DNA from 4 places in the Weizmannia acidilactici genome. Region 1 is predicted to be linked to each of the others. Evidence: riboswitches for the same ligand, from Rfam matches in the RefSeq annotation. Region 1 holds a riboswitch; each other region holds the start of a gene.
The links. A riboswitch is a leader RNA that binds a small molecule or an ion and turns the genes downstream of it on or off. The one in region 1 is predicted to bind thiamine pyrophosphate.
Positions count from the first base shown of each region.

Region 1 (7,256 bases):
AACCGCATCCGTGTGAGGCGTTGCGGGGCTTGGAATTGTTCACTCATGATGAGCGTCTTTTTCAAGCGCCCGAAACGAAGCCGGTCGGCAATGACCCAGGCATCATTCATGTCTGTCTTATCCATTTCGGCATAAGCCTTTTTGAAGTTTTTGATCTGTTTGGGGTTGATCACATAGACCTTAGAATTTCACTGATTTAACAGATCATCCTGATTAAAAAATATGGCCGGATGCCAACTATAGACAGACGTCGCTTCCATACCAATTTAGATCATCTTGATATGGTGAACCCATGATGTATGGACAATGGCATTACGCAATTCAGTAACACCTGGCAAGTTGTTCGCAACTGTAAGGGTGCTAAGCGTTTCGCCTTCCTGATTCATAAGGCAGGCTTTCATGTCCTTTGAGCTTACATCAATTCCGACAAAAAGTTTCATTGGATTGAACCTCCTTTCATTTTAGGATCAAGGGATCAGGCGCTTCGGGATGCCCCCAGATGGTTTGCCGATCAATCAGCCTCGCTTATCAGAACTCATCCGGAGCCACGAGCTGCGTCTGAACGCTGCCACGTTCAGCGTGGTGTTCACCGGAGGAACAGCCTACGGGTTAGAAGGTCGGGCAAAAACTGGGGACGCAGACTTTTTAAGTAGTCAAAGCTACAGAGTGTTCTCAACGTTAACCCAAATGATCCTAAGAACATTATCTAGGAACATCACGAAACGCCCAAGTCCTAAATTGATGTTTTCGGGGCTCGACCCGAAAACATCAAAGATTCACTTGTCAAAGAACAATCATTCAACTGAAATTGACTCATTTAATAGGATCGAAACTTATTATACGAGGGTGTCTTGGAATACCCGATATTTAAACAGTGTCGAGAAAAACTTAACACATACAAATAATCTTTTTTGTTGAAATGTTGCAAAAAGAGGTTTATATTAAAAATTGACAACTTCATGAACGTAACCACAGGGGGAGCGTTTAGCTGAGAGTGAACGTGAAGTTCTGACCCTTTGAACCTGTCCAGTTAATGCTGACGTAGGGATGTGGAATGCTTTTCTCTTGTCTCCCATGGTCAGTTATGTTCATGCATGCCAAAAGGGGGATTTTTTAATGAAAAATTTAAGTTTGCAGGCCATGATTGAAGCGGCGATTTTTGCAGCATTCTCGATGGTGTTGGATTTGCTGCCGTCCATAAAAGTGACATCGGGCATTTCCTTGTCGTTTGCGATGATGCCAATCTTTGTAGTGGCGTTCCGTTGGGGATTCATGGCAAGCGTATTGTCCGGCTTTATTTGGAGCCTCCTGCAGCTTGTCACAGGAGATGCGAACGACATTTTGAACCCGGTGCAAGGCATTATGGAATATCCGGTCGCCTTTTCGTTTATCGGCTTCGCAGGGTTATTGCGCCCGCTGATCCAAAATAGCAGCTGCTTAGGGCATAAAGGGGCCATGTCTGTATGGATGTCCCTTTCGGTTCTCGTCGGCAGCATCGCCCGGTATTTCTGGCATTTTATCGCCGGAATTGTTTTTTGGGGGTCTTACGCGCCGGCTGGACAATCCGCTTTTATGTATTCGCTAATCGTTAACGGCGGCACGATGATCGGCAATACGGTTTTGTGTGCGGCGATCACAGTAGTTCTGTTTAATGCCGCGCCGCAGTTGTTGACAAAATACCGGCACGAACACCGGAAAGCGGCATAAAGGATAAAAATTGGATGGTTTTAAATGTGAAAGCGGCATGTCTCCCTTGCGCGGGGCATATCCGCTTTTTCTTTTTGGCTCTGTTAAATGTTATTGTTGATGACCGTCTATATTTTGGATTTAAGCGGGTAAGAAGAGACTCCTACGGCTGAAGCATCGAGTGCTGTCTGCAGCAACGTTATCCCGATGTCGGACGCTGAACTGAAGGGAAGGCCTTCAAAACTTGGCACCGCGTTTTGACGAAGCAGCGGTTCCGGATTACGGCAAATATACCGACCCGGGCAGCCTTGGACATTAAGGCAAACCAATATCCTAAAATAGGCTAGGCTGTTTTCTCATTGCTTCCCATTCGGTAAAGGTTTACAATAATTGTAAACCTTATAACCACAAGGGGCGATTTAATTGGAAGTTAGAGATTTTATGATCCGCGATGTGATAACAGTGAAAAAAGAAACAACGATCCGGGAGCTGTTAAAAGTGCTTGTTGACCATAAAATCGGCGGTGTCCCTGTCGTCGACGGACAGGGGAAGCTGCTCGGAATGATCAGCGACGGGGATGTCATTCGCTTCCTGCAGCCGAAAGCGCGGACGGTCTACGATTTTTATATCACAATCGTCGTGAACGAACGTGAAGATTTTAACGAAAAGCTTGCGCAAAGCCTTGACTTGCCTGTTGAAAAAATCATGAAACGGCGGGAACTGTATACGGTGAAACCGGATGACGATTTTGAAAACGCCTTAAGTATTTTAGCCAAACACCATTTTAAAAAATTGCCGGTTGTCAATCCGGCCGGGCGCGTTGTAGGCGTCATCAGCAGGGGTGACATTATGCGCCAAATTACAACAAAACTGATCAACAGCTAAAATCATGTTTACGTTTTCCTCTCCGGGGAAGACTATTATTGAGAGTCTGACTCGGGAGGTTAAACGATGAACGAAAAATCAATTCCGCATTATCCGGAACCAATTTGGCGCAAAACAGTATCACTACCGCGTTTTCCCTCATTGCAAGAAGACATTGAGGCGGATGTGGCGGTTGCCGGCGCAGGAATGGCCGGGATTGTGACGGCATATTTGCTTGCAAAAGAAGGAATAAAAACTGTGCTTTTTGATGCGGGAGAAATTGCGAACGGCACAAGCGGCCATACAACGGCGAAAATTACGGCACAACACGGCCTCGTTTATGATGAACTGATCCAGCATATCGGCATAGAAAGGGCCGGGCTTTATTACAAAGCTAATGAAGCGGCCGCGTCCTTGATTAAAAACATCATTCGTGAAAACGACATTTCATGCAGTTTTTCCCATCAGGCTGCCTTTCTTTACACTAATTCGGATGATTATTTTGAAAAACTTGAGAAAGAAATGCGGGCATATGATACGCTCGGTATCCATGGCGAATGGCTGGATAGGCTGCCGGACGGGATCCCCGCGAAAAAAGCGGTAAAAATGGAACGCCAGGCACAATTCCATCCTCTTTCGTATTTAAAAGCTTTAGTCGAATTTTTAATGGAAAAGCAAGTCCCGATCTTCGAAAATACAACGGCTAAAGACATTGAATACGGCAACCCGATTAAAATCAAAACGGAAAAAGGGCACACGATTTCCTGCAATTACGTCTGCATTTGCACGCATTATCCTTTCTACGATGCAAAAGGGCTTTATTTTACAAGAATGTACCCGGAACGTTCCTATTTAATTGCGGTAAAGCCCGAAAAGCCATTTCCGGGCGGGATGTATATCAATACCGAACAGCCAACGAGATCCTTCCGTGAAGTGGAAGCGGAAGGTGAAAAACTGCTTTTGGTCGGGGGCGAAAACCATAAAACCGGCCAGGGCGGTCCGATGATCCGGCATTATGAAGTATTGCAGGAATTCGCCGAAAAAACATTCGGGATTGAAACATTTTATTGCCGGTGGTCGGCGCAGGATTTAACGACACTGGATAAAATCCCTTATATCGGGCCGGTTACGAAAATGGAACCGAATGTTTTCATTGAGACCGGTTTCCGAAAATGGGGGATGACGGGCACCCATGTTGCCGCCCTGATCATGCGTGATCTGATTTTGCAAAAAGAAAATCCTTATGTGGAAATGTTCGCACCGCAGCGTTTTGAAGCGGATCCAATGGTAAAGAATTTCGTTTCCGCAAATGTGGATGTAGCAGAGCACCTTGTAAAAGGAAAGTTTGATTTGCCGGATAAACCATTGGAACAATTGGAACCGGATGAAGGCGCCGTTGTCCGTATCAACGGAAAGCGGGCAGGCGCTTATAAGGATAACGAGGGAAACATCTATCTCCTCGATACGACCTGCACACATATGGGGTGCGAAGTGAAATGGAACTCAGGGGAACGGACATGGGACTGCCCGTGCCACGGTTCAAGATTTTCTTTTACAGGGGAAGTTGTAGAAGGGCCGGCAAAAGACCCATTGACAAAAATCGAATACCAGGAGTAAAGTTTGAAAAACACCGCCGAAATTCGACGGTGTTTTTTTGTATCTATGCGCGAAACTATGACAATATGCCTATGTTACAAATTTTTCACGATATTACAAAGGCTGCTTTTTGTGTAACCAAATCAACACTTTCCCGTTATCGGGCTGTTACTTCATTATGTTAGCATTTTTGGTGTTGGCGGAAAGTCGGCAAAAAGAGGAGGTTGCATTTTATGAAAAAAGCAGTAACAGCACTCGCGGCTGCGGTGACATTAACAAGTGTGATGGCTGCCAATGCTTCAGCCGCCGCCCCGGATACTTATACTGTAAAACAGGGGGATACACTTTGGGGGATTTCAAAAAAATACAACACATCCGTCAAAGAATTGAAGCAATGGAACCAGCTTTCCACAGAAACCATCTATCCTGCACAAAAACTGAAAATTTCCCCGAAAAAAGTTTACGTCATTAAAGCCGGGGATACCCTTTCGGAAATCTCGGCCAAATATGGAGTAACGGTCGAACAATTAAAAAAATGGAACGACCTGCCATCCAACATCATTTTCCCAAATGACGAAATTGTCATCCATACCAATCCCCGGAGCAAGATTACGGTGAAGGATGATTCTGCAGACGTCTCCGTTCAGGCAAAAACGAATACGGATCAGGCAAGGGTGGAAGTGAAAAAGCCGATGGTAAATGTACAAACATCCGAAAAAACCACTTCCCGCCCGCAAGGAAGGACAATAACCGTAACGGCAACGGCTTATACGGCCAATGATCCGGGCTGTTCCGGCGTAACGGCGACCGGCATCAATTTGAAAAACAATCCGGACGCAAAAGTGATCGCCGTTGACCCGAATGTTATTCCGCTCGGCTCAAAAGTGTACGTGGAAGGTTACGGAACGGCTGTTGCCGGCGATACCGGTGGTGCCATCAAAGGGAACCGCATCGACGTCCTTGTGCCGAATACGGGTGAAGCAATGAACTGGGGGCGCCGCACGATCCAGGTGACGATTTTGGACTAATGTGTTTATGCGCAAATGGAAGAAACAAAAAAATAGCATATACATCAGGAAGTGAAAAGGGTACGATGGGGGATCAACTGAATTTTTGGAGGCCGCCCGGCTAAACAAAGCTCAGACGAAGTGTTTTGTTTAGCCGGGCTTTTTATTTTGCCTTGGCATTTTCCGGAAAACATTGTAAAGTAAGGTTAGAAATCGAGAGGAGTGGTTGAGTTTGTCGTTTCCATTGATCATCGCCGAAAAACCCGACCAGGGGCTCACCCTTTGTTCGGTTTTTCCCTTTGTAAAACGCCAGGGCTATATCGAGATCCGTCCCAATGACATTTTCCCGGAAGGCGCCTACTGCACATGGGCGGTCGGCCATTTGGCGCAGCTCGTGCAGCCGGAAAGCTATAACCCCGCCTGGAAGCAGTGGAAGCTTGAAACGCTGCCGATCATTCCGGAAAAATTCCGATATGAAGTTTCCAAAACGAAATATAAGCAGTTTCATACCGTCAAAAAGTTGCTGAAAGATGCGCGTGTGACAGAGATTATCCATGCGGGCGATGCCGGCCGAGAAGGGGAGCTGATCATCCGCAATATCATCCATTTGTCCGGCATCAAAAAGCCGCTGAAGCGCTTATGGATCTCTTCTCTGACACCGCAGTCGATCAAGGAAGGGTTCCGGAATCTTTTACATGACGAAGATACCAGTTCTTTATATCATGAGGCATATGCTCGCGCTTGTGCGGACTGGCTTGTCGGCATGAACGCCTCGCGCGTCTACAGCCTGCTTCTAAAGCAAAAAGGGATCAATGATGTGTTTTCTGTCGGACGCGTCCAGACGCCGACCCTTGCTTTAATTGTAAAAAGGGAACTTGAAATCGAAAATTTTAAGCCTGAACCGTTTTGGGAAGTCACCGCCTTGTTTCAATTTGATGACAAACAATACGAAGGAAAGTGGGTAAAAAATGGCGAATCGCGTTTAAAAGACCCCGCCATGGCGGAGCGGATCGCCGCATTTTGCCGACAAAAACCGGCAAAAGTTGCGGCGCTTAAAAAAGAAAGAAAAGAATTCCAGCCCCCGCTTCTGTTTAATTTATCGTCACTGCAGGCGGCCGCAAACCAGGCTATTAAATTCCCACCGAAAAAAACGCTTGATCTGGTACAGTCTCTGTACCAAAAAGGGATCGTATCCTACCCGCGTTCCGATTCCAATTACGTCACAAAAGGGGAAGCCGAAACGTTTCCGGATATTTTGCAAAAACTGCAGACTTATCCTGAGTATGCCCCGTTTTTCCCGCTTCCGCACCCCTCCATCATCAACAATAAACGCTTCGTGAATGAAAAAAAGGTGTCTGACCACTATGCGATCATCCCGACTGAACAGGTGGTAAACCCGGAAAATCTTCCGAATGACGAGAGGAAAATTTACGATATGATTGTGCGACGTCTCATTGCCGCCCATTACGGAAATGCGGTTTATCATTATACTACGGTTAAGACGCTGGTGGACGGGCGCGCCGAATTTATTTCAAAAGGCACGCAGATGGAAAAAGAAGGCTGGCGCAAAGTCATTTTTGCAAATGAAAAAGAGAAAGACCGCATTTTGCCGGAAGTCAAACAGGGGGATAAGGGCATTGTAAAGGATGTCAAGATAAAAGAAGGCAAAACCCAGCCGCCGAAACGGTATACGGAAGGACAGCTGATTACGCTTATGAAAACAGCGGGAAAATTTATTGAAGATGAAGCACTTGAAAAAGTGATGGCGGATGTCGAAGGGCTCGGGACGGAAGCAACAAGGGCAGGGGTGATCACTTTATTAAAAGAGCGTAAATATATCGAAGTGAAGAAAAATCAGGTATATGCAACCGATAAAGCGAAAGTGCTCATCCGCGCGGTCGGCGGTAAAATCCTCGCCTCCCCGGAAATGACGGCAAAATGGGAGCAGCGTCTCCGGGAAATCGGGAAAGGGCAGGCATCCCCGGCTGGCTTCATGGAACAGTCAAAAAAGCTGTCAGCCAAAATTGTGCACGATGCAGTCCAATCCGCAAACGAATGGGATTTTTCCGGTTTGAAAGTGGATGAGATCAAAAGGGTGAAATC
Region 1 is NZ_BKZR01000024.1:41,957-49,212, reverse strand. It holds partial or broken gene GBH70_RS17810 (IS110 family transposase) at 1-440, opposite strand, end outside; TPP riboswitch at 965-1,065, shown strand; gene thiT (energy-coupled thiamine transporter ThiT) at 1,117-1,707, shown strand; gene GBH70_RS10185 (CBS domain-containing protein) at 2,110-2,571, shown strand; gene GBH70_RS10180 (FAD-dependent oxidoreductase) at 2,638-4,167, shown strand; gene GBH70_RS10175 (LysM peptidoglycan-binding and 3D domain-containing protein) at 4,380-5,174, shown strand; gene GBH70_RS10170 (DNA topoisomerase III) at 5,386-7,256, shown strand, end outside.

Region 2 (7,256 bases), on a different contig from region 1:
AATCTTTCGGCGAGGTGATATTGTCCTTTTTCAGGGAAGCAAAACCCGATGTGTTGTGCTGGATAATGGCGGCAATCGAAACAATCGGAATACCTTCCACCCGGGCTGTTGTCACATTTTCCTGGTAGCTGATCCCGAAATCGGCTTTGCCGGATGCAACCATTTGTTCAGCGGTAATATTGTCGCCGGGCTGGATGATTTTTACATTCAAGCCTTGTTTTTTATAGTAGTTTTTCGTTTTGGCCACATACAGGCCGGTATGATTTGTGTTCGGGTACCAGTCCAGTACAACCGTCACTTTTTGCAGCGCTTTTTTGCTGCTGCTTTTCTTCCCGCTGCCGGAGCATCCCGCCGCAAGAAGCAGCATAACAGCAGATAGCACAATCCAAATTTTTTTCATTGATCGTCTTCCTTTCTGTAAAACCATGGCGCAGATAATCTTTGCAGCGTTTCAACGGCGCCATATAAAAGAAATGTCAGTGCTACAATGATGGCCGAGATGGCAAACAGGCGGGCGGTCATAAAAGATTTCGTTGCCCTTGTCAGCATGACGCCGAGCCCTTCGCTTGCGCCGAGCCACTCGCCGATAATGGCGCCCATCACACTATATGTAACGGCGATTTTTAAGCCGGAATAAAAATAGGGAAGCACAGCCGGAAATTTGACTTTCCGGTACACTTGCCATTTTGTCGCATGCATCGTCTTTAAAAGTTTGATCAGATCCTTGTCCACGGTTTGGAACCCTTCCAAAATGCTTAACGCCAGCGGAAAGAAGCAGACCAAAATCACAACGATCACTTTTGGGCGCAGGCCGAAACCAAACCAGACGATGAGAAGTGGTGCAATCGCCACAATCGGTACCGTTTGCGAGACCACGAGCAGCGGCTGGATGAACGCCCGGAAAATGGGAACCATGTCCATCAAGACAGCAATGGCCGCACCGATGGCAATGGAAAAGGTTAGCCCGATCAGTACTTCTTTTAAAGTTTGCCAAATATTGGGCCAAATCATCCCTTTCATGCCTGCCATTTCCTGCCACACCTCCGTCGGCTTCGGCAGCATCCATTCACTAACATGAAACCCTGTCGTAACCGCCTGCCATAAAAAAAGCAGAAAGACGAGCCAGGCAGCAGTGAGGCAAGCGTTAACGAACGGGCTGCGGCGCTTGTGTGCGGTACTTTGCAATTTTTTCATCAATCGTCACCCCGGTGCTTGGGCGGTAATGGATCTTGATCGAGGTGACCACATCAATGGCCCCGGCTTCGATGCAGGCATCCTGCGCTTTTTTAATGATTTCAAGCAGTTCGTCCAAATCGCCCTCCATCGTGGTTTCCATCGCGCCGACTTCATAACGCACGCCGGATTTTTGGACCACTTCAATCGCGCGGTCGACGACACCATATAAGTCATCGGTTTTGATATGCGGAACCACCGAAAACGAAACGGTTACTTGCTTTGATTTTCCCATGATTTTCTCCTCCTTTGGTCAATAAATAAAAAAGGCTTTCATTGCGTGCGCAAGAAAGCCAGTCATTCCCAAAACATGATTCTTTATATGGCTCCCTACGCTGGTATTATCCAGATCAGGTTAAAGGGTCGATGCCAAACCGCATCCTCTCAGCCAAACCGGCTCCCCTGCTCTTTTCCTATTCGGCTCTGTTCATCATCAATGCGGACCAAATCCTTCTGTTTATTATTGTAACATGAAATCCCGGTTGCACAACAAAAAATTGTTTACACCGTTTTCCCTGCTTTTTGCAGCATCTTGTCCAAGTATTTCAAAATCTCTTCGCGGTTGCCGCTTACCTTTGCTTCCCGCTCTTCGTCTTTTCTCAGCTTATTCGCCGCTTTTTGATAGACTTCTTCTTCTTTCTCCCGGGGCACGACAACAACCCCGTCCGCATCCCCGACAATGATATCCCCGGGGCGTACCGGTACGCCGCCGCAAGAGATTGGGACATTCACTTTGCCGTTTCCCGCCTTTCCGCCGGCTGCAACGGTTGTACCTTTTGCAAAGACCGGAAAATCCAACGCCAAAACTCCTTTAATATCGCGGATCACGCCGTCAACGACAACACCTTGGATGCCGAGCGTTTTCGCCATCCCGAGAACAAAATCACCGGCAATCGCCCGGTATAAATCGCCTTTTGAATCAATCACCAGCACATCCCCCGGTTTTGCTTCCCGTATTGCCTGAATCACCGCAAGATTATCCCCGACCGGCATTTTCACTGTAAAAGCCCGGCCGGCTAATCTAAAACCATCGTTTAAAGGCTTGATCTCCGGATCGAGGTTGTTCATTCCATTCATCGCATCGGATATGCAGGTTGTCGGCAAATGTAAAAACTGTTCAATCATCATCTCCATGTTCATGCTCCCTTTGTTTGATTATTCTTACTATATTGTACCGCGAAAAAACACCTTTGAAAATATTGTTTTGGCATCGGTTTCAAAAATTCAGATTTTCTTGCGTCCCAACCCAAAGTTCGGACTGTTCAATCGCACAGGACACATCAAACAGCCAGTGCTCATTTCCTTTTGGAGCAATCAACTGGACACCAATCGGAAGTCCGTCTGCCGTTAAATGGACAGGCACGCTGACAGCCGGCTGTCCGGTTAAATTCGCCAACTGTGTAAACGGGGAAAATGTCAGGCTCGGCTCAAACATTTCATAGACAAGGGCCTGCTGTTTTTCTTTCGGCAGGTCGGTAACCCGGAGCAGTTTTTCCCTTTCCTCCCAAGTTTGCGTCAGTTCCCCGATTTTCGGTGCCGAAAAAGCGGTGGCCGGCGTCATAAAAAGATCGTATGTTTGATGGAATTCGGCCATTTGTGCTGCGGCTGTGTCCCATTCGGCAAGGCTGCGTGCATATTCGGCGGCTGTTACATTTTTTCCGGCTTGATACAGCACCCATGAAACGATTTCCATGTCTTTTTCTGTAAGCAGGCGCCCCATTGCTTTTTCCAAGTCTATCATTTCAGCGGCCATTTCCCCGCAGTTCATCAAATAATAGTTTTCCATCAGCCGCCTGCCGTCCACACCGTTTTCCGCTTCTTCCACTTCATGCCCCTGCGTTTCAAGCCATTTGGCCGTTTCATAGACAGCCTGCTTTGCTTCGCGGCTGACGGGTGTTCCGACCGGGGATTCAACGGAGAAGGCGATCCGGTACTTCTTCACGCCGCTGCGTTCGATTTCTTGTAAATAACTGCCCGAAAAAAGCGGTGTTTGGAATGCGGCTTCCGGCTGGAACGTTTGCAGTACGTCAAGAAGCGCTGCGCTGTCCCTGACCGTCCGTGTAAGCACAAAATCAACCGCGGCACCCTGCCATTGCCGTCCCCTTCCCGGCCCGACCGGCGTCCGCCCCCTCGTCGGTTTTAATCCTATTAAACTCGTAAAAGAAGCCGGGATGCGGATGGAACCGCCGCCATCATTTCCACCTGCGACCGGCACCATTCCTGATGCGACGGCAGCCGCCCCGCCCCCGCTTGATCCGCCCGGCGAATGCCCGGGGTTCCACGGATTTCTTGCCGGCCCGTACAACTCGGGTTCCGTAATATTTTTCAGCCCGAATTCCGGCACATTCGTATGGCCGAGGATCAAAAAACCTGCTTCTCTTAATGTTGCCGTAAAATAGGAATCTTCCCTGGCGAGGTTTCCTTGCAGCAATTTCGAGCCGGATGCAAGGGGTTCATCTTTTACCGCCTGCGAAATATCCTTTAATAACACCGGTACTCCGGCAAACGGCTGTTGATCCAAATTGATCTGTTCTGCTTCCGCCCTTGCTTTTTCATAACGCGTCCGGATTACGGCATTCAAGCCCTGGTTTGTTTTTTCAATACGGTCGATTGCCGCTTCCAGCACTTCTTTTGCATCCACTTCTTTCCGCTTGATCAGTTGGGCCAGCCCAACGGCATCTTGGGAAAGGTAGACTGATTCTTCCATGGTTTTCCCTCCATTTTTCGCTTTCATTTCTATATTTGCCGAATTTTCTGTTCCTGTCAAAGTCTATGAAACCTGGTTACTCCTATTTCTACCGAGTAAAAGTCCAATATCATCTCAATGGAGAAAGATAGACGTATCAAAAAAGTTGTCGGCATTTCCCCAACTCTGCAGGATACGATTGATGCAGTGGACCGGTTAACCACAAAAGGCTACAGCAATTCCAATATTTCAGTCATTACGAATGGAAATGATACTGGTTAACTAGAAAACCGGACCGGCGCAATGTTGATCATTCGGCGACACTCCAAAAAGAACAAAACGGTTCGCTTTGGGATAAATCAAAGATTTCTTTACCACTGATTACTATTGGAAGATGGAAAAACAGATGTAGCCGTTGACGGTTCGGAAACGATTAAAGTGCCGATCGTAGAAGAACGGGTAGAAGTGACCAAAAAACCGGGGAAAACAGAAGAAATCGTCATCGGTAAACGCACTGTCGAAGATACTGAACATATATCTGAAACGGTGAAAAAAGAGGAAGCCCACGTCAGGCAAAAAGGGACAGGCAAAGTGGACAAAAGACAAACGGGTAATATTAAAGCAGCAAAACCAGCCCGGAAAGGAGAACCTTTCTAGGCTGGTTTATGTTCATTTATCCGGTGTGACCGGAAGAATCGTCTTGGCAATCGACCGGTCGAGCGCTTCAAACTCATCATAAGAAATGATGCCGTACAGTTCTTTCCTTGTCTGCATATCGGAAAGGGCATTTTTTTGCGTGCCTTCGTTTTTGATCTTTTCAAATACCCGTTCATATGCTTTTGCGGCGACGCGCAGCGATGTGACCGGATAAATGACCATCGCATAGCCCATATCCGCGAATTCTTCCGCGGTGTAATACGGGGTTCTGCCAAATTCTGTCATATTCGCGAGAAGTGGGGCTTTGATTTTTTCCACAAACATCCGGAATTCATCGGCAGATTGCAATGCTTCGGGGAAGATCGCATCCGCCCCTGCTTCTACATAGGCATTTGCACGCTCCAAAGCCTGTTCCACGCCTTCCACACCCCTTGCGTCCGTACGGGCAACGACAACAAGCGTCGGAGCCACTTCTTTCAGCGCCCTGATCTTTTCGCACATTTCCGACGCTTCAACAAGCTGTTTCCCGTTCAAATGGCCGCATTTTTTAGGCAGCTGCTGGTCTTCGATTTGCACGGCCGCAACCCCCACTTCAACCATTTCACGCGCTGTCCGGGCAACATTCAGCACACCTCCAAACCCGGTGTCAATATCGACAAGCACCGGGAGATCGGCCGCGCGCACAATATCACGCGCGCGCTCCGCCATTTCACTCGATGTGATCATGCCGAGATCCGGGATCCCTTTGCTGGCGGTATAAGCGGCGCCGGACAGGTAAAGCGCCTCAAAACCCGTATTTTTCGCAACCAATGCTGCCATTGCATCATGTGTGCCCGGGATTTGCAAAATGCCCGGCGCCTGCATCAGCTCTTTAAACCGCTTTGCAAGCACCTCCTGCGAAGACGGCTGATTGACAATCCAAACCATGGTGCAACACCCTTTCTACAAGGTAAATAGATTGACAAACTCATTCACGTTCATCTTTTCAAGCGTTTCCCCCTGCAGGCAAGCTGCTTTGATCCATTCCTGCTGCTTGGCCGAATAATGGGTCGCCAGGTTATTCGAAAACTTGCAGATGATTTTCGGGATCGCTTCTTCCCTTCTGAAGCGGTGGCCGAGCGGATATTCAACCTCGACTTTTTCCGTGCTCGTGCCGTCTTTGAAAAAGACTTGCACTGCATTGGCGATTGAGCGCTTGTTCGGATCGAGGTAGTCGATGCTGTACTGTTTGTTTTCCACTACGCTCATTTTTTCCCTTAGTGCATCGATGCGCGGATCTTTCGCTGCATCGTCTTCATAGTCATCGGCCGTAATATTGCCTTTGATCAAACCGACAGCCGTAACATACTGGATGCAGTGGTCGCGGTCGGCAGGGTTACGTAACGGACCTGTTTTGTCAATGATGCGGATCGCGGACTCATGCGTCGTGATCGTAATGCTCTGGATGTCATCCAGCCTTTCGGCGACCAGCGGATGGAGCTTTACCGCAGCTTCCGCAGCTGTCTGCGCATGGAACTCGGCAGGATACGATACTTTGAATAAAACATTTTCCATGACATAGGAGCCGAGCGGCCGTGCCAGTGTCAATTCTTTCCCTTTAAAGAGGACATCCTGGAAGCCCCAGCCCGGTGCGGACAACGGCGTGTTATAGCCCATTTCCCCTTTCATGGCGATGAGGGCAAGTGCAACGCCCCTGCTCGTCGCATCACCAGCTGCCCATGATTTGCGTGAACCGGTATTCGGCGCATGACGGTATGTGCGGAGAGGCGCATTATCAATCCAGGCATGGGAAACGGCGTTCATAATTTCTTCCAGTCCCCCGCCGAGCATTTTTGCCGTGACAGCGGCCGTTGCCACTTTAACAAATAATACATGGTCAAGCCCGATGCGGTTTAAGCTGTTTTCCAAAGCCAGCACACCCTGGATCTCATGGGCTTTAATCATAGCTTCGAGCACATCGCGCATCTTTAGTGGATCTTTCCCGTTTGCCACGCGTGTCCGGCTTACATAATCCGCGACTGCGAGGACGCCGCCCAAGTTATCGGAAGGATGGCCCCATTCCGCGGCAAGCCAAGTATCATTATAATCGAGCCAGCGGATCATGCAGCCGATATTGAACGCGCCCTGCACTGGATCGAGCACGTAGGAAGTACCCGGCACATGCGTCCCGTTCGGCACAATCGTTCCCGGCACAACCGGCCCGAGCATTTTTACGCATTCCGGGAACTGGAGGGCAAGGATACCGCAGCCGAGCGTGTCCAAAAGCCCGTAACGCGCTGTCTCAAAAGCTTCCGGACTTGTAATCTCCGTTTCATAAACATAACGTGCAATTTCTTCAACCAATGCATCTCTTTTATCAACTTTTTCATTTGCTGCTGTTGTACCGGCCATTTTTTGTTTTCCCCTTTCCTGCATGTTTAGTCGTTTGGATGCAAACCGCGTGGGCCTCTATAGTTTACACGTGGGCGGAACAAGCGGTTGTTTTCGTGCTGCTCCATCACGTGCGCACTTAGTCCGGCTGTCCTTGAACTGAAGAAAATCGGTGTATAAAGCGGGATCGGAATGCCGAGCATCCAATAAACAGGCGCGGCGTAGTAATCCAAATTAGGGAAAAGCCCTTTTTCCTGCGCCATGATTTTTTCGCCGACCTCGCACATTTCAAAGAGCGTATTGTCCCCTT
Region 2 is NZ_BKZR01000032.1:19,085-26,340, forward strand. It holds gene GBH70_RS11895 (ABC transporter substrate-binding protein) at 1-400, opposite strand, end outside; gene GBH70_RS11900 (ABC transporter permease) at 397-1,194, opposite strand; gene GBH70_RS11905 (MTH1187 family thiamine-binding protein) at 1,145-1,468, opposite strand; TPP riboswitch at 1,544-1,647, opposite strand; gene GBH70_RS11910 (RraA family protein) at 1,735-2,367, opposite strand; gene GBH70_RS11915 (amidase) at 2,450-3,940, opposite strand; gene GBH70_RS17825 (general stress protein) at 4,058-4,201, shown strand; partial or broken gene GBH70_RS17830 (YsnF/AvaK domain-containing protein) at 4,307-4,576, shown strand; gene prpB (methylisocitrate lyase) at 4,589-5,503, opposite strand; gene prpD (2-methylcitrate dehydratase) at 5,519-6,967, opposite strand; gene mmgD (citrate synthase) at 6,994-7,256, opposite strand, start outside.
Region 2: another riboswitch for thiamine pyrophosphate. It lies ahead of GBH70_RS11905 (MTH1187 family thiamine-binding protein); the one in region 1 lies ahead of thiT (energy-coupled thiamine transporter ThiT).

Region 3 (7,256 bases), on a different contig from region 1:
TCTTGTAAAAGGAGATAACCACCTGATTGACGAACAGACCCGAAAACAATTTCTGCATCTGCGGCAAACCGGAGACGGATTTGAAGGCATCACAAATCAAAAGAAAGAAGTACTGGAACGGATGCCTGGCGTACTGATGGAAAGGCCTACAATTGAGGACATCATGCTTGCATATATTGGGGGTGGGAAGAATGTTGCTGCCGCTCGTTAAAAAAGATTTTCTCCTTGTTAAAAAATATTTGTTGTTTCTGCTCATCTTTACAGCTGTTGCGCCGGTTTACCTTTCATCCCAATTACCGGAAGGCAGCGGTGAACTTGCATTTTTTGTAACGGTTCTTTACTTGGAGTATATTTTATTCAACTATGTATCGGAATTGAAGTCAATTTTGATTTGTTCATTTTCTTGGCCGGCTTTTTCATGTAACTGTTGATGGAAAAGCACGGTTTCCGGGAGGAGATCATTTTTGAAATCCGCAACAAATATCCCTTTTCGCGGCCTGCTTTCTGCATAGCTTTCCGCCGTCAATTGTTCGTAGGCCGATTGAATCGTATTGATGCTTAACCCGAGATATTCAGCCAGTTTCCGTTTGGACGGTAATTTTTCACCCGGGCGGATGTTGCCGGATAAAATTTCCTGCTTGATAAAATCAACAAGCTGCATATACAGCGGGATATTGCTTTCTTTGTTTAGAAACGGCGTTAATTCAATTATTTTTCTGCCTCCAATCTGCATTACTGGATCCTATCAAAAATTCGAATCTGGACCTTTTGATTATACCAGATTGTGATTAAATGAGTGTGAGCCAGTATGAAAGGAGATGTTGAAAATGGAAATAAAGGAATTGACAAACCGGGAGGAATGGAAATCAGCTTTTCCGGTGATGAAACAGCTGCGCGTGCATTTGGATGAGGAGCACTATCTTCAATTGGTCGAAGAAGCAGCCCGATCGGCAAATTATAAAATGTTTGCTGTATATGAAGGCGGAAAAATCGTTGCGGTAACAGGTTTTATGCCGATGATGACCCTTTACAACGGACGGTTTATCTGGGTGTGCGACCTGGTTACGGATGCAGCATGCCGGTCAAAAGGTTACGGGGCCAGGCTGATTGGATATGTAGAACAGTGGGCCAAAGAAAAGGGGTATGGCATTGTTTCCCTCTCATCCGGCCTGCAGAGAAAAGACGCACACCGGTTTTATGAAAAAATGGATTACGATAAAGTAAGCTATGTGTTTTTGAAAAGATTGTAAGACTTTACTTTGAATTTCAATATTATTTCAGATTGTGATTTTCAAATGATTCCAGATGTATCATATTCAATACACGGCTTGATATGGAGTGATGGGCATGGTATGCTAGTTAGCATTGTTTTCTTCTCGCCCCATTGCCATCAAGCTAAGCCCACAGAAGCTCCATGTCAAGCCACTAAAGGCATAATGATTCGTAATATAGAGTGCATATGTTAATTTTTCGCGAAAAATCCGGAATAATTCGAAAAAATTTACTGTTTTTTGCCGAATAATGTGCCCGTGTACACTTTACAAGGGAAAATAAAAAGCATATAATTGGTAAAAAGTAAATATTTCAGACTACTAGGGGTGCCCAAATGGCGGGCTGAGAGAAAAACATTTGTTTTTCAACCCTTTGGACCTGATCCGGATCATACCGGCGTAGGAAAGTAGGATTTTGAATGAACAATACTTTTTGCTGATCAAGTCAGGTCTTTACGGGCCTGGCTTTTTTGCATTGGAAAGGATGGGATAAATGAAACTGGAAGAACAAGTGGTGCTTGTAACAAGCGGAAGCAGGGGATTGGGAAGGGCAATTGTAAAAGCTTTTGCAAGAGAGGGGGGCGAAAGTTGTCATTTACTATTTTGAAAGTGAGCAAAAAGGAAAAGATTTACAGGAACATTTAGGAGAAAATACTTAAATAAATAGAAGCAACAACGCTGCTATAAAAAAATCACGGAATCGGAAAGATGATGCAGAAGCAATGCTATTTTTGCATTTCCATGGGCAAGAGCCGTGACCGGGCAAAAACTTGTCGTCGCCGGTGGACTCGTAATGGATTAGGAGGAGATCAAAATGGAAAAAACAAAACCGATTGAACTGCTTGAAAAAATCAGGGCGGTAAATCCGCTCATCCATAATATCACCAACATTGTCGTTGCCAATTTTACGGCAAACGGGCTTTTGGCCCTCGGGGCTTCGCCTGTGATGGCAGATGCCGTGGAAGAAACGGCCGAAATGGCGAAAGCAGCAAATGCGGTTGTACTGAACATCGGCACTTTAAATGAAAGAATAGTCGATGCGATGATTTTAGCGGGAAAATCCGCAAACGAAAACGATGTTCCGGTTGTGCTCGATCCCGTTGCTGCAGGGGCAACGCATTTCCGGACGGAAACTGCACAGAAACTTTTGCAGGAAATAAATTTTACCGCCATCAGGGGCAATGCGTCGGAAATCGCAAATCTGATCGGAATGAAGTCGAAGATTAAGGGAGTGGATGCAGGAGAAACCAACTTGGATGCCGGCGAACTGGCGCTAAGAGCTGCGAAAGAACTCAACACAACGGTAGTGGTGAGCGGGAAAACGGATGCGGTGTCAAACGGGTCTGATGTCTATCTCGTACATAACGGCCATCCAATATTAACAAAAGTGACTGGAACCGGGTGCCTCTTGTCTGCCGTTTGCGGCGCGTTTTTGGCTGTGGAAAAAGATCCGGTTACAGCTGCCGTATCGGCACTTGTTATGTACGGTACAGCTGCCGAAATCGCACGGGAAAAAGCAAGAGCGGATTTGCCGGGAAGTTTTCAAATCGAATTTTTAAACCAGCTTGCAACGCTTAGTGCCGAGGATTTGGAAGCGTATGGTTCGTTTGAAAAGAAAGCAGGGATTATTCAATGAAAAAAGCGTTGACGATTGCCGGTTCCGACTGTGGCGGCGGTGCAGGCATTCAGGCGGACTTAAAAACGTTTCAGGAACTGGAAGTGTATGGCATGTCGGTGATTACCGCCGTAACCGCCCAAAATACGCTCGGTGTCCAGGGCGTTTTTCCATTAGGGACGGAAGCGGTGGTCCGTCAAATCGATTCGATTGCGGAAGATATGGGGACGGACGCATTAAAAACAGGAATGCTGTTTGATTCTGCCATTATTGAGGCTATTGCGGAGAAAATCAAGGAATATCATTGGGAAAAAACCGTTGTCGATCCGGTGATGATTGCCAAAGGCGGGGAAACGCTGCTGCAGCAGGAAGCGATACACGCTTTAAAAAATAAGCTGCTCCCCCTTGCATTCATTGTGACACCGAATATTCCCGAAGCAGAAGAGCTTTCAGGAATTAAGATCCATCATTTCCCGGATATGAAAGAAGCAGCCCGGATCATTTCAGATTCCGGGGTCCGGTATGTCATGATTAAAGGCGGCCACCACGAAAATTCCCCGGTATCCCGCGATTTGCTTTTTGATGGGCGGAACTTTTACGAGTACACCGCCAAAAGATTCGTAACGAAAAATACACATGGAACCGGCTGCACGTTCTCATCCGCCATTACGGCAGAGCTGGCAAAAGGCGCGGACGTTTTCGATGCAGTAGCAACAGCGAAAGATTTTATTACGGCTGCGATTGAAGACGGCATCCAAATCGGAAACGGGCACGGGCCGACAAACCACTGGGCGTACAGGAAAAGGAGCATGGTAAAATGATAGAGGAGAAAGATTTGCGCGCTGCATTGAAATTGTATTTCATTATGGGCAGCCCGAACTGCCAGTCCCGCCCGCAGCAGGTGTTGGAAGATGCTATCAATGGCGGTGTTACTTTATTTCAGTTCCGGGAAAAAGGAAAAGGTGCGCTTAAAGGAGATGAAAAGAAAGCACTTGGAGAGGAATTGCAATGGATATGCAAAAACCATGGCATTCCTTTTATCGTAAATGATGATATTGATTTGGCTTTGGAACTGGATACGGACGGCGTGCATATCGGGCAGGAAGATGAGCCGTTGGAATCGGTTCGCGAAAAAATCGGGAATAAAATCATCGGTGTTTCAGCTCATACTGTCGAAGAAGCAAGGCAAGCAGTAAACGGCGGGGCGGATTATCTCGGGGTAGGCCCGATTTTCCCGACGAAATCGAAAGAAGATGCAAAAGCGGCGCAAGGAACATCTGTGATCACTGATATGCGGAAAAACGGTATCCGGCTGCCAATCGTCGGGATCGGCGGAATTGGCCGCGGCAATGCAAAAAGCGTCATAGAAGCCGGCGCTGATGGCATCTCGGTGATTTCTGCAATTGCGGGTGCTGGAGATGCAGCAATTGCTGCGGCAGCCTTGAAAAAAGAGTTAACTTGATGATCTAAATGTTCCATATGTAAACCGGCTGACCGAGATCGGAATCTCCAATGGTTGTTGTTTCTTTTTTCATAGAAATAACGGGAGGGGTTTCTTCAAATCCATCTACAAGTATGGTTCAAACCCCTTCTTTTTCATTTGTGTGAATAATGCTTCAACCAGTTCCTGCCAGGTACTTTAGCGCCGGGATTCTTTTAAAATATAGATGGCTATTAAATAACCGGAGCTTTCTTGTTTATTTGCTTTCGTTTTACCGCCGCCGGTAAAACTGATCATTTTCCCTTTTTGATTTTCAGTCATAAATACAGTTTGGTGGGAATCGGCCAGCACTTGATTCCAAAGTGTTATTTTTTCCTCGTATGTCAGGGTGTCCAGGCAGGCATCAGGCACGATCCCTTTGTAAGTCGTTTTCCACGCATCCACATGCACTTTCGCAATCCCTTCCACCTTTTGGTGCAGCTTTTCTAAATTTCATATCATCCTCCGGTTCATCGTATCTTAATTAAATTTTAGCATTATAAATTCACAAAAAAGTAAAATTTGACAGGGGATGGTGATGTTCAATCATAACATTGATGGTCAACTATACGTAGAATTTCTGCAGCAACATCATAAGGAAGCGTTATTTAATCTGATTGACAGACAGGTGAAATGCGACTGGCATTCAGGGACTGCATGATTTCGCACCAAGACAAGAACAGCGGAACATCCAGTTAAAAGAAGTATTGGAAACATTACCATTTGATATCGAAAACCATGTGGAAGATAAAAATGAATATATGAGGGCGGTTGATGAAAAAGTGAAATATTCGTGTTTAAATTAAGGGATCCCGTTCCATTTTCATATTCTTTTTTCAATTGTTTATCAAACCGGATTTCCGTTATGGTAAAATTTAGACAAACAGTTTAAAAAGGAGCGATGATGAATGGCAAAGGGCGTTGTCGTTTCGGTAAATGTTGGCAAACCGCAGCCACTGCCGTATAAAAAGAAAGTTGTGCAGAGCGGGATTTTTAAAGCACCGCAGGACGGCCCGGTTTTTTTAGCAAAAATCAATTTTGAGGGCGACGAGCAGGCGGATATCGTCCATCACGGAGGCGAAGACAAGGCGGTCTGTGTCTATATTGCTGACCATTTTCCTGTATGGGAAAAAAAGTTCAACCGCACGTTTGAACCCGGGGCGTTCGGCGAAAATATTACACTTTCCGGGCTGACGGAAGCGGATATACATATCGGGGATGTTTTTCAAATGGGGGAAGCGGTTGTACAAGTGTCCCAGCCGCGTGAACCGTGCTATAAAATTGCGGCAAGATACGAATTGGATCGTTTTCCGGCTGATATCATAGAAACCGGCTATACCGGCTTTTACATGCGCGTCTTGAAAGAAGGCTTTGTCCAAAAAAATGATCGGTTCATTTTGCTGGAAAAAGGGGAAAAGCAGCTTTCCATTTTGTATCTCAATCAAATCAGATATCATGATAAGACGAATTATGCTGCGATGGCGGAAATTTTAAGCGTAGAAGCGCTGGCCGAAGCTTGGCGGAAGCCGTTTCGGAAATTATTGTATCAACAATAAGTGGAGAGGAAAACGATCTGTTGGACATTAAAATTCTTGATGATTTTTCACAGGCAAATTTGGATGAAATGGTAGAAATCTATCAATCTGTCGGCTGGAATAATCATACGAAAGCGATCATTACACAGGTTTTTCAAGCAATGTGACTGCATTGGCGTCGGAGCAGGATTGTCGGTTTTGGCCGGGCACTGTCAGACTGCGTTTTTAATGCTGCCATTTACGATGTCGTCGTACACCGCGATTTTCAAGGCCGCGGCGTCGCAAGGTACATCATGGAATATTTGCTTCGTGAACTGCGCGGTGTTTCCTGCGTCCATTTGATCTCCACCATCGGGAAATGAAGCATTTTACCGAAAATTTGGCTTTAAAAAAATTAAAACCGGTATGGCGCATTATCTTCGTGAAAGCTTGGCGGACGAGTATTTGGAATAACCTTACATGAAAGGGGAGAAAGCACATCCAAATTATGGCCGAAAATAAAGTTTTACACACGGGTCATCCAATCCGCTATACGCATGCCAAAACAGATTCTGATCGGATTTGCTTCATGTTCTCCGGCGACGGGTATACATACGAAAAACCGCTCCTTTACTATGCTACGATGGTGATGTTGGAAAACCGTATCGATGTTGTCCAGATCCATTACGCGTATGAAGCCGATCTGCTGAAAAAGCCGCTTGAGGACGTTACGGAAACGCTTATGGCTGACATTGATACGGTGATCGAAGAAGTGCTCCAAAACGGGGAATATCAAGATAGTGTTTTTCTCGGAAAGTCGCTCGGGACGATTTCCATCGCGAATGCACTGATGAAAAGGCAGGGTTTTTCCGGTTCGAAAATTTTGCTTACACCGCTGTTAAATATTGTACCGGTTTTTGAATCGCTTTTGAAAAGCGGACATGCCGGCCTGCTCGTGATCGGGGATCAGGACCTGCATTTTGATATTGACAAAATTGAACAGCTGCGCCAAACCCGTTTTCAAATCGAAGTGATCCCGAACGGCAACCATTCTTTGGAAATCGGCGAATTTGATACGCCAGCGTCCATTTCTGCTTGGCCAATATAATGGAAAAAATAAAAGAAGCAGTGCATGAAGCATGCATTGCTTCTTGAAGGCGGCTAAATGTACTTTTCTAAAATGATTTTGGCTCTTTCGTCCAAATTGTAGGCAGTTGTTTAAGCGAAAAATATTTTAGGTGTAAGCTCTCGCCGTCTTCCATGGCCAATTCGCCTGTGGCCCCTTCAGCGATCTAAACGCCGATGACATTGTTATTTCATCTCTGTTTGGATACCGGAAATATAATTCTTTTCCGGGCAACAGATCAACAAACCGA
Region 3 is NZ_BKZR01000039.1:14,370-21,625, forward strand. It holds partial or broken gene GBH70_RS13085 (sodium ABC transporter ATP-binding protein) at 1-211, shown strand, start outside; gene GBH70_RS13090 (GntR family transcriptional regulator) at 362-733, opposite strand; gene GBH70_RS13095 (GNAT family N-acetyltransferase) at 828-1,250, shown strand; TPP riboswitch at 1,585-1,694, shown strand; gene thiM (hydroxyethylthiazole kinase) at 2,086-2,907, shown strand; gene thiD (bifunctional hydroxymethylpyrimidine kinase/phosphomethylpyrimidine kinase) at 2,904-3,707, shown strand; gene thiE (thiamine phosphate synthase) at 3,704-4,348, shown strand; gene GBH70_RS13120 (hypothetical protein) at 4,526-4,795, opposite strand; gene GBH70_RS13125 (MOSC domain-containing protein) at 5,275-5,922, shown strand; partial or broken gene GBH70_RS13130 (GNAT family N-acetyltransferase) at 5,943-6,354, shown strand; partial or broken gene GBH70_RS13135 (alpha/beta hydrolase) at 6,389-7,035, shown strand.
Region 3: another riboswitch for thiamine pyrophosphate. It lies ahead of thiM (hydroxyethylthiazole kinase); the one in region 1 lies ahead of thiT (energy-coupled thiamine transporter ThiT).

Region 4 (7,256 bases), on a different contig from region 1:
CTCTTTAACCACGGGCAAAAAGATTCCTATTACACAATGGGCGTCACTTTGGCTGCCGGATATAGTTTGTCCTGGTTTAAAGATACATTCGCAAATTGCCAGCCGTTTACGGATTTATTAGAGGAAGCCGCGCTCTCCCCAATCGGCGCCAACGGGCTGATTTTTACCCCTTTTCTTGTCGGGGAACGGACACCTTATGCAGATGCAAAAATCCGTGGCACATTTACGGGAATAGACAGTTCCCATACGAAACGAGATTTTGCCCGCGCAGTGATTGAAGGCATTGTGTTCTCGATTCATGAAAGTGTTGAAATTTTCCGCAACTACGGAAAGAAAATAGACACGGTCATTTCGATCGGCGGTGGCGCCAAAAGCGACTTATGGCTGCAAATCCAGGCCGATGTTTTTAATGCGACAGTCATCAAACTGCAGAACGAACAAGGCCCGGGTATGGGAGCCGCCATGATCGCCGCAAGCGGATTAGGCTGGTACCCGTCTTTAAAAGATTGCACAGAAGCTTTTATCCAACCAGGCCAAACATTCGAACCGATACCTGAGAATGTCAGCCGCTATCAGGCATTTTACCAAGTATATAAAGATGTATATCCGCATACCGTTGCGATCAATCACCAGTTGTTTGATTTAAGGAAAACCAATTGATCTTTCAAAACTTGGGAGGGAAAATAAATGAAGTTTAAAATAAATAATGGCCTGATTTATTTTTTCGGAGCATTAGGCGGTTTGTTGTTTGGCTATGATACAGGGGTAATTTCCGGCGCCCTTCTTTTCATAAAAAGAGATTTACACTTAACATCATGGACAGAAGGGGTTGTCGTTAGTTCCATTTTATTCGGCTGTATGATTGGTGCAGCGATTAGCGGGGCATTATCAGACAGATGGGGAAGGAAAAAGGTTGTCCTGCTTGCTGCAACAATATTTTGTATCGGTGCATTAGGTTCGGCACTGGCCCCAAATACAGGGATCTTAATCCTTTTTAGAATCATACTTGGATTGGCAGTTGGAAGTGCATCTGCGCTTGTGCCAATGTATTTATCGGAAATGGCACCGACTGCTATCCGCGGAGCATTGTCAAGCCTAAACCAGCTGATGATTATGGTCGGAATTTTACTGGCTTATATTATCAACTACGCCTTTGCTGCTTCTAGAGGGTGGCGCTGGATGCTGGGATTTGCATTCATACCCGGTCTATTGCTACTGATTGGAATGTTTTTTCTGCCAGAAAGTCCCCGATGGCTGCTTAAACAAGGAATGGAAAAGGAAGCCAGGTCTATTTTAAACTTTATGAGGAAAAACCAAGGCGTTGAAGAAGAAATCAAAGAAATCAAACTTGCAAATGAACTGGAAAAAAATCAAGGCGGTTTCAAAGAAGTAAAACAAGCATGGGTACGCCCGTCTCTAATCGCCGGCATCGGACTGGCTGTCTTCCAGCAAATTATCGGATGCAATACTGTCCTTTATTACGCCCCGACAACATTTACGAAAATCGGTCTCGGTGATTCTGCTGCAATTTTAGGAACCGTTGGAATCGGGATCGTCAATGTCATCATAACAGCCGTTGCTGTTCTCATTATTGACAAAGTTGGTCGAAAACCGCTTTTACTCATTGGAAATGCCGGGATGTCGATCGCTTTATTTATACTTGGGATTGTAAGCGCTTTGCTTGGCTCGTCCCCTGCCGCCAGTTGGACTACAGTCGTATGCCTGGCTGTCTATATTGCTTTTTTCTCATTAACTTGGGGGCCGGTTGTTTGGGTCATGTTGTCGGAAATATTCCCGCTTAAAATCCGTGGAATCGGCATGGGGATCGGCAGTGTAGCAAACTGGCTTGCGAACTTAATTGTTTCACTAACTTTTCCTAAATTAATAGAACAATTTGGCATTAGCACGATGTTCATCGTTTATGGCATTATGGGTGTTTTAGCATTTATCTTTGTAATAAGAAAAGTATCGGAAACTAAAGGGAAAAGCCTTGAACAAATTGAGATTGAACTTAGGAATAAATCATCTGACAAAGGCCTTAATCTCACACATTCAATGCAAAAGTAACAATTACGCATACGGCCGGAAAATTTACTGCCGGCCATTTATTCCAGCTGACCATTCCGATTTTCAATTGATTATGCTATAATTGCTTATATTCCAAACGAATAAAATATGCATGATTTCACTAGGGGAGCCACTGGCTGAGACGGGGCACCATGCTTCGGACCCTTTGAACCTGATCTGGATCATACCAGCGGAGGGAAGTGAGTACATAATGTGACATTACGGCCGCTCATTTCTCCGGAATTGGGCGGTTTTTTATTTGCGGAAGGAGTATGGCCCAAACGGTGAATCATGCACAACAAAGGGGGTCGAGTAAATGAAGTGGCAAAAATGGGCGCAAGATTACGGGCTGTTTTGTATTGTTACGATCGTGATAATCAGCGGATGGCAGTGGATCGTACAGAAAGGGTTTGTCCCGTCTTTTATCCTGCCCTCCCCTTCCCAAATCTATGAATCTTTTATGGCAAACCGCAGGCAATTAGTCGCCGTGCATTTGCCTGTAACATTGGAGGAAGTTTGCATCGGGTTTATTTTATCCGTTGCGGGCGGGGTCGCGCTTGGCGTCATCATGTATGTTTCCAAAACAGCGGAAAAAATCTTTTATCCATTTCTTGTGATCTCGCAAACTGTACCGCTCGTTGCGATTTCGCCCATATTTATGATGTGGTTCGGTTACACGATTTGGAGCAAAGTCGCCATTATTATTTTAACGGCCATCTTTCCGGTTGTGATCAGTACCTTTGACGGACTAAAAGCTGTTGATTCCGCCTATCAAAACCTGTTCCGGACAATGGGCGCCGGGCCGTGGGTGATTTTTCGAAAGCTCCATATTCCGATGGCGCTTCCCTCATTTTTGTCCGGGCTGAAATTATCCATTGTTTATTGCGTTACCGGGGCTACGATCGGGGAATGGCTCGGGGCAAACGCAGGGCTCGGCTATTTCAGCAGGCGGATGTCCGGATATTTGCAGGCAGGAGCTGTCTTTTCTGCTGTTTTTCTGCTGTCCGCGCTCGGCATGATATTATTTTTGCTCGTTTACGCGATCGAAAAAAGCATTTTGAAATACAGAACAAAGGCTTAAGGGGGCTTTCCAATGAAAAAACTATGGATTTTAACGGCTGCGCTTGCATTGATATTGGGTGCCTGCAGCAGCCGGGCAGACCACACATCAAAACATCATTTGCAAAAAATAACCATTATGCTCGACTGGTATCCAAATGCTGTCCATTCTTTTCTTTATGTTGCGCAGGAAAAGGGGTATTTTAAAGAACAGGGCTTGGATGTCAGCATTAAAATGCCGTCTGATACAAACGACCCATTAAAACTTGTCGCCGCCAATCAAGTAGATATTGCGCTGAGTTACCAGCCGCAAGTGTTAATGGCACGTGATGAAAACATCCCTGTCCAATCTTTCGGCGCAGTTGTCCGCCATACGCTTAATCGGGTGATGGTTCCGGCTTCAAGCAATATCCGGTCCCCGAAAGACTTAGCCGGAAAAACGGTCGGCTACTCATCCATCCCGCTTTATGAAGCAGCCATCCGTACAATGGTTAAAACAGATGGCGGAAATCCAAATAAAGTAAAAACGGTAGATGTCGGATATGACTTAATTCCTGCTCTGGCGACGCATAAAACAGATGCCATCATCGGCGGCTTTGTGAATCATGAAAAGCTGCTGCTGGAAAAAGAAGGACACGCTGTACGAACATTTAACCCTGCAAAATACGGCGTACCGGACTATTACGAGCTTGTTTTAATCGCAAACGAAAATAAGCTCAAACAGCAGCCAGAAATTTTTAAAAAATTCCTCACCGCAGCAGAAAAAGGTCAGCAATATGTCGAAAAGCACTCGCAAAAAGGGCTTGCCATTTTATTGAAGCACGAGGATCCGTCTTCGCCGCTTGACAAAAATGTGGAAACAAAGAGCCTGCAAATCCTTCTGCCGCTGATGGATGAAAAAAATAAACCATTCGCCTATCAGGATCCAAAATCCTGGGAAAAAGTATCAGATTGGCTCTATCAAACCAAAATGACAAAAACGCATATCAATGCTGAAAAAGCTTTTACAAATCTATCTAAATAAGGAAACTTGGCCGGCATCCCGCCGGCATTTTATTTTAGAAAGACGGCAAAACCAAAAAAGTTTCTCTAATCACTATGTTTCAATTCTTGTTTTCGTACCTGATCTAATGCTTCATTTACCATTTTCATGACATGAAATTTATCAAACGTAATCGTTGCATTCGGGAATTTCTCTTCAATACCCGAAATAAAGGCTGGTGACATATCGCAACAAAATTCTTTAATCTGGGAATGTAAAACCCCTTTACTGTCCAGAAACTGGCTAAACACCTGCAGTACTTCTGCACCTTTACCAGTAGTAGCGAAAATTAGGCGTTTGGTATCCATATCAATAAAAAATGTCACATATTTATGGCCTTTTGCTCGTGATGTTTCATCCATCGCTATATGAGTGACATTAGATACATCTATGTTTTCCATGGCTTTGTTGACATAATATTTAAATACTCGCCAAAGGCGCGTATCATGTTCGCCTACTTCACGAGCTACGGCAGCGACAGGCATTTCAACCATTAGCGACAACACATGGTGCTCAAATAATAATGAAAATCCAGCTCCTGGACGTGCCCAATCAATGACAACCGTACGTATTTTACCGCATGACTCACATTTTACTCGTGGCATTCTGGCATGGAGAATGGTCTTGTATTGCCAAAAATTTAGATGTCTCCAAGTCCGGTCTTGATCTTGTATATCATGAACTTTACATCCCGTTTTACCGCAATTAGGACAAGAAAATTCCGCTCCTGATTGATATTCAATATAAATGTGTAAGGTGTTTTCTTCTTTAGCTAATTCATTATGGAAAACATACCAAGGTTTAGGTATTTCTAACGCATCTTGGAATACATTATACTCTTCTTCAAAGTTTTTCATAAGACTATCACCCCAGGTAATTTAGTAGTATTACCCAGTATAGACAGCTTTGGGAGGCTTTAAACTAAACATTAAATAGCGAGGAAGCAATTATTATTTAACTACGAACTTTGACTAAAACCGTCATTATTCGTATTTTTATGTGAAAAATATAATATGGCATTAACTGACCTTAAACAACATCGGCAGGTTCTTATCTATACATAAGGTTCATTTCAAAACCTGTTCATTTCATCTCAATGACTAAAGTCATGAGCTTTCATGAAGTTTTTTTGTAATAAAAAGAGCCACCCGACCGTCCGGACTAACTCCGAACCCTATGTTCCAACACCGGAATTTTTATCCGGTTCAGAACAATAACCATGCATAAATATAGTTAACTATATTTTTATTGGGATTGCAAGATTAAAAGTATGTAAGTATTTGTATTTTAATTTTTTTGTAGCTTTCAATTTTATCCTAGAAACATCACTTTGGTAAGAATAAATATGTTATAAAATATAACGTGATTTGTGTGCTTTTTTTCAAAAAATAATTGATTTTTATTTAAAAAAGTTATAAAATAATGATTGTAATAATAAATAACAATATAATGTTAATTTATATTACATTAAGGAGGCGTATCATATATGGTAAAAGTATCTACAGTTTCAATGAAGGTCACGTATGATAAAAAGAGAAATCTTGAAAAATATGAATCATTTATTCAAAAGGCAGCTGCTGAAGGTTCAAAATTAATTGTTTTTCCAGAGCAATCACTACAAGGATACTTAAAAAATCTATTTGCAATTGATTATGACAATATTTCCTATCAACATGATCAAGCGGAACTTGTTCCTGAAGGAGAATCAACGAAGCGTTTATTAAAACTTGCTGCTAATTATAATATGTATATCGTTTTCGGATTAACAGAACGGGATCCAAAGTATTATGACCGTTTATATAACTCTGCAGTATTACTGGGACCAGAAGGACATATTGGTACGTATCGGAAAATTCATCAACCAGGTGATGAAGTTCATGCTTATTATCGCGGTGATGAATTCAAAGTTTTCGAGACAGCTATTGGAAAAATTGGGTTACTGATTTGTTATGACAAGATGTTTCCAGAAACAACTCGTGAGCTTGCATTACAAGGTGCGGAATTGTTAATAATGCCGACTGCTTGGCCAATGATGGAAGTAGGCGGTAATCCTAAACACGATCAGATGGGCAAATATTTCAATATGTTAGATGAAACAAGAGCTTTTGAAAACCAATGCTGGTTTATTTCTTCAGATATTGTTGGTATGCATGGAGATCACGATTATTATGGTCACAGTCAAATCGTGAATCCAGCAGGTAATATTGTAGCAACGACTGGCTATGAAGAAAAAATGGTAACGGTAGATATAGAAATTCAAGAAGAAATTGTAAAAACGAGAGCTACGGGGTTAATGTCATTAAATTTATTAAAAGAACGCCAACCTGAACTGTATCCAATGTTAAAACAATAAAAATTATTTAACATAGCAGGAAAATCAGTCAAACAATTATAAATCCTATTTCAAAAATTTGCGGATAATAATATCACTTGGAAAAACCTAACTTATCTAGCTCTAATATTTAAAAGTCCTGACTAATCAATAATAGAAGGAGGCTGGGACAAAACTAAAATTGAATGTCATAAAATCGAATAACAGTTTATTTTTAACATTAAAATAGCAATAAAATCCGAACTTTATCGAAAAACTTAAATTAGTTTTCGAATAACGTTCGGATTTCTTATGGTCTAAAACCTTTTGTCCCAGCCTGTTTTTAATATGGAATTTTAGTCCGTTAATTTTTAAATAACGAGAGAAAAGATTTTTTATAATAATCGTATGAAAAGAAGATAGTGCTATAAGTGAAGGCTAGATTTGTCAGAGAACGAAAGAAAGGAATCAGAAAACAGAAGAAGGTTCTTGAAACATTTTTATTAAATCTTTGATTCTTAGAGAGAGGATGGACTAAGACTATTGTCTTCGTATTTACTTTTCACAATATACTTGAATAATCCATGCATGTAATGTTAAAGAAAATTTTTTTGCTTTAAGGATGAGAATGTCCTACTTTCTTATGAGATAATTAGAAATTACTTTAGAACAGTAAAATTTGCTTTATAGAAGTATAAGAATTATTTTTTGACAAAATAGTTGAAATCGTTTTCATAAAGATGTATTCTAAATGTAGAGTTAACGTGTTAACCGGTT
Region 4 is NZ_BKZR01000017.1:7,498-14,753, reverse strand. It holds gene xylB (xylulokinase) at 1-660, shown strand, start outside; gene GBH70_RS08110 (sugar porter family MFS transporter) at 688-2,067, shown strand; TPP riboswitch at 2,181-2,283, shown strand; gene GBH70_RS08105 (ABC transporter permease) at 2,384-3,148, shown strand; gene GBH70_RS08100 (ABC transporter substrate-binding protein) at 3,161-4,150, shown strand; gene GBH70_RS08095 (ISL3 family transposase) at 4,216-5,025, opposite strand; gene GBH70_RS08090 (carbon-nitrogen hydrolase family protein) at 5,655-6,521, shown strand.
Region 4: another riboswitch for thiamine pyrophosphate. It lies ahead of GBH70_RS08105 (ABC transporter permease); the one in region 1 lies ahead of thiT (energy-coupled thiamine transporter ThiT).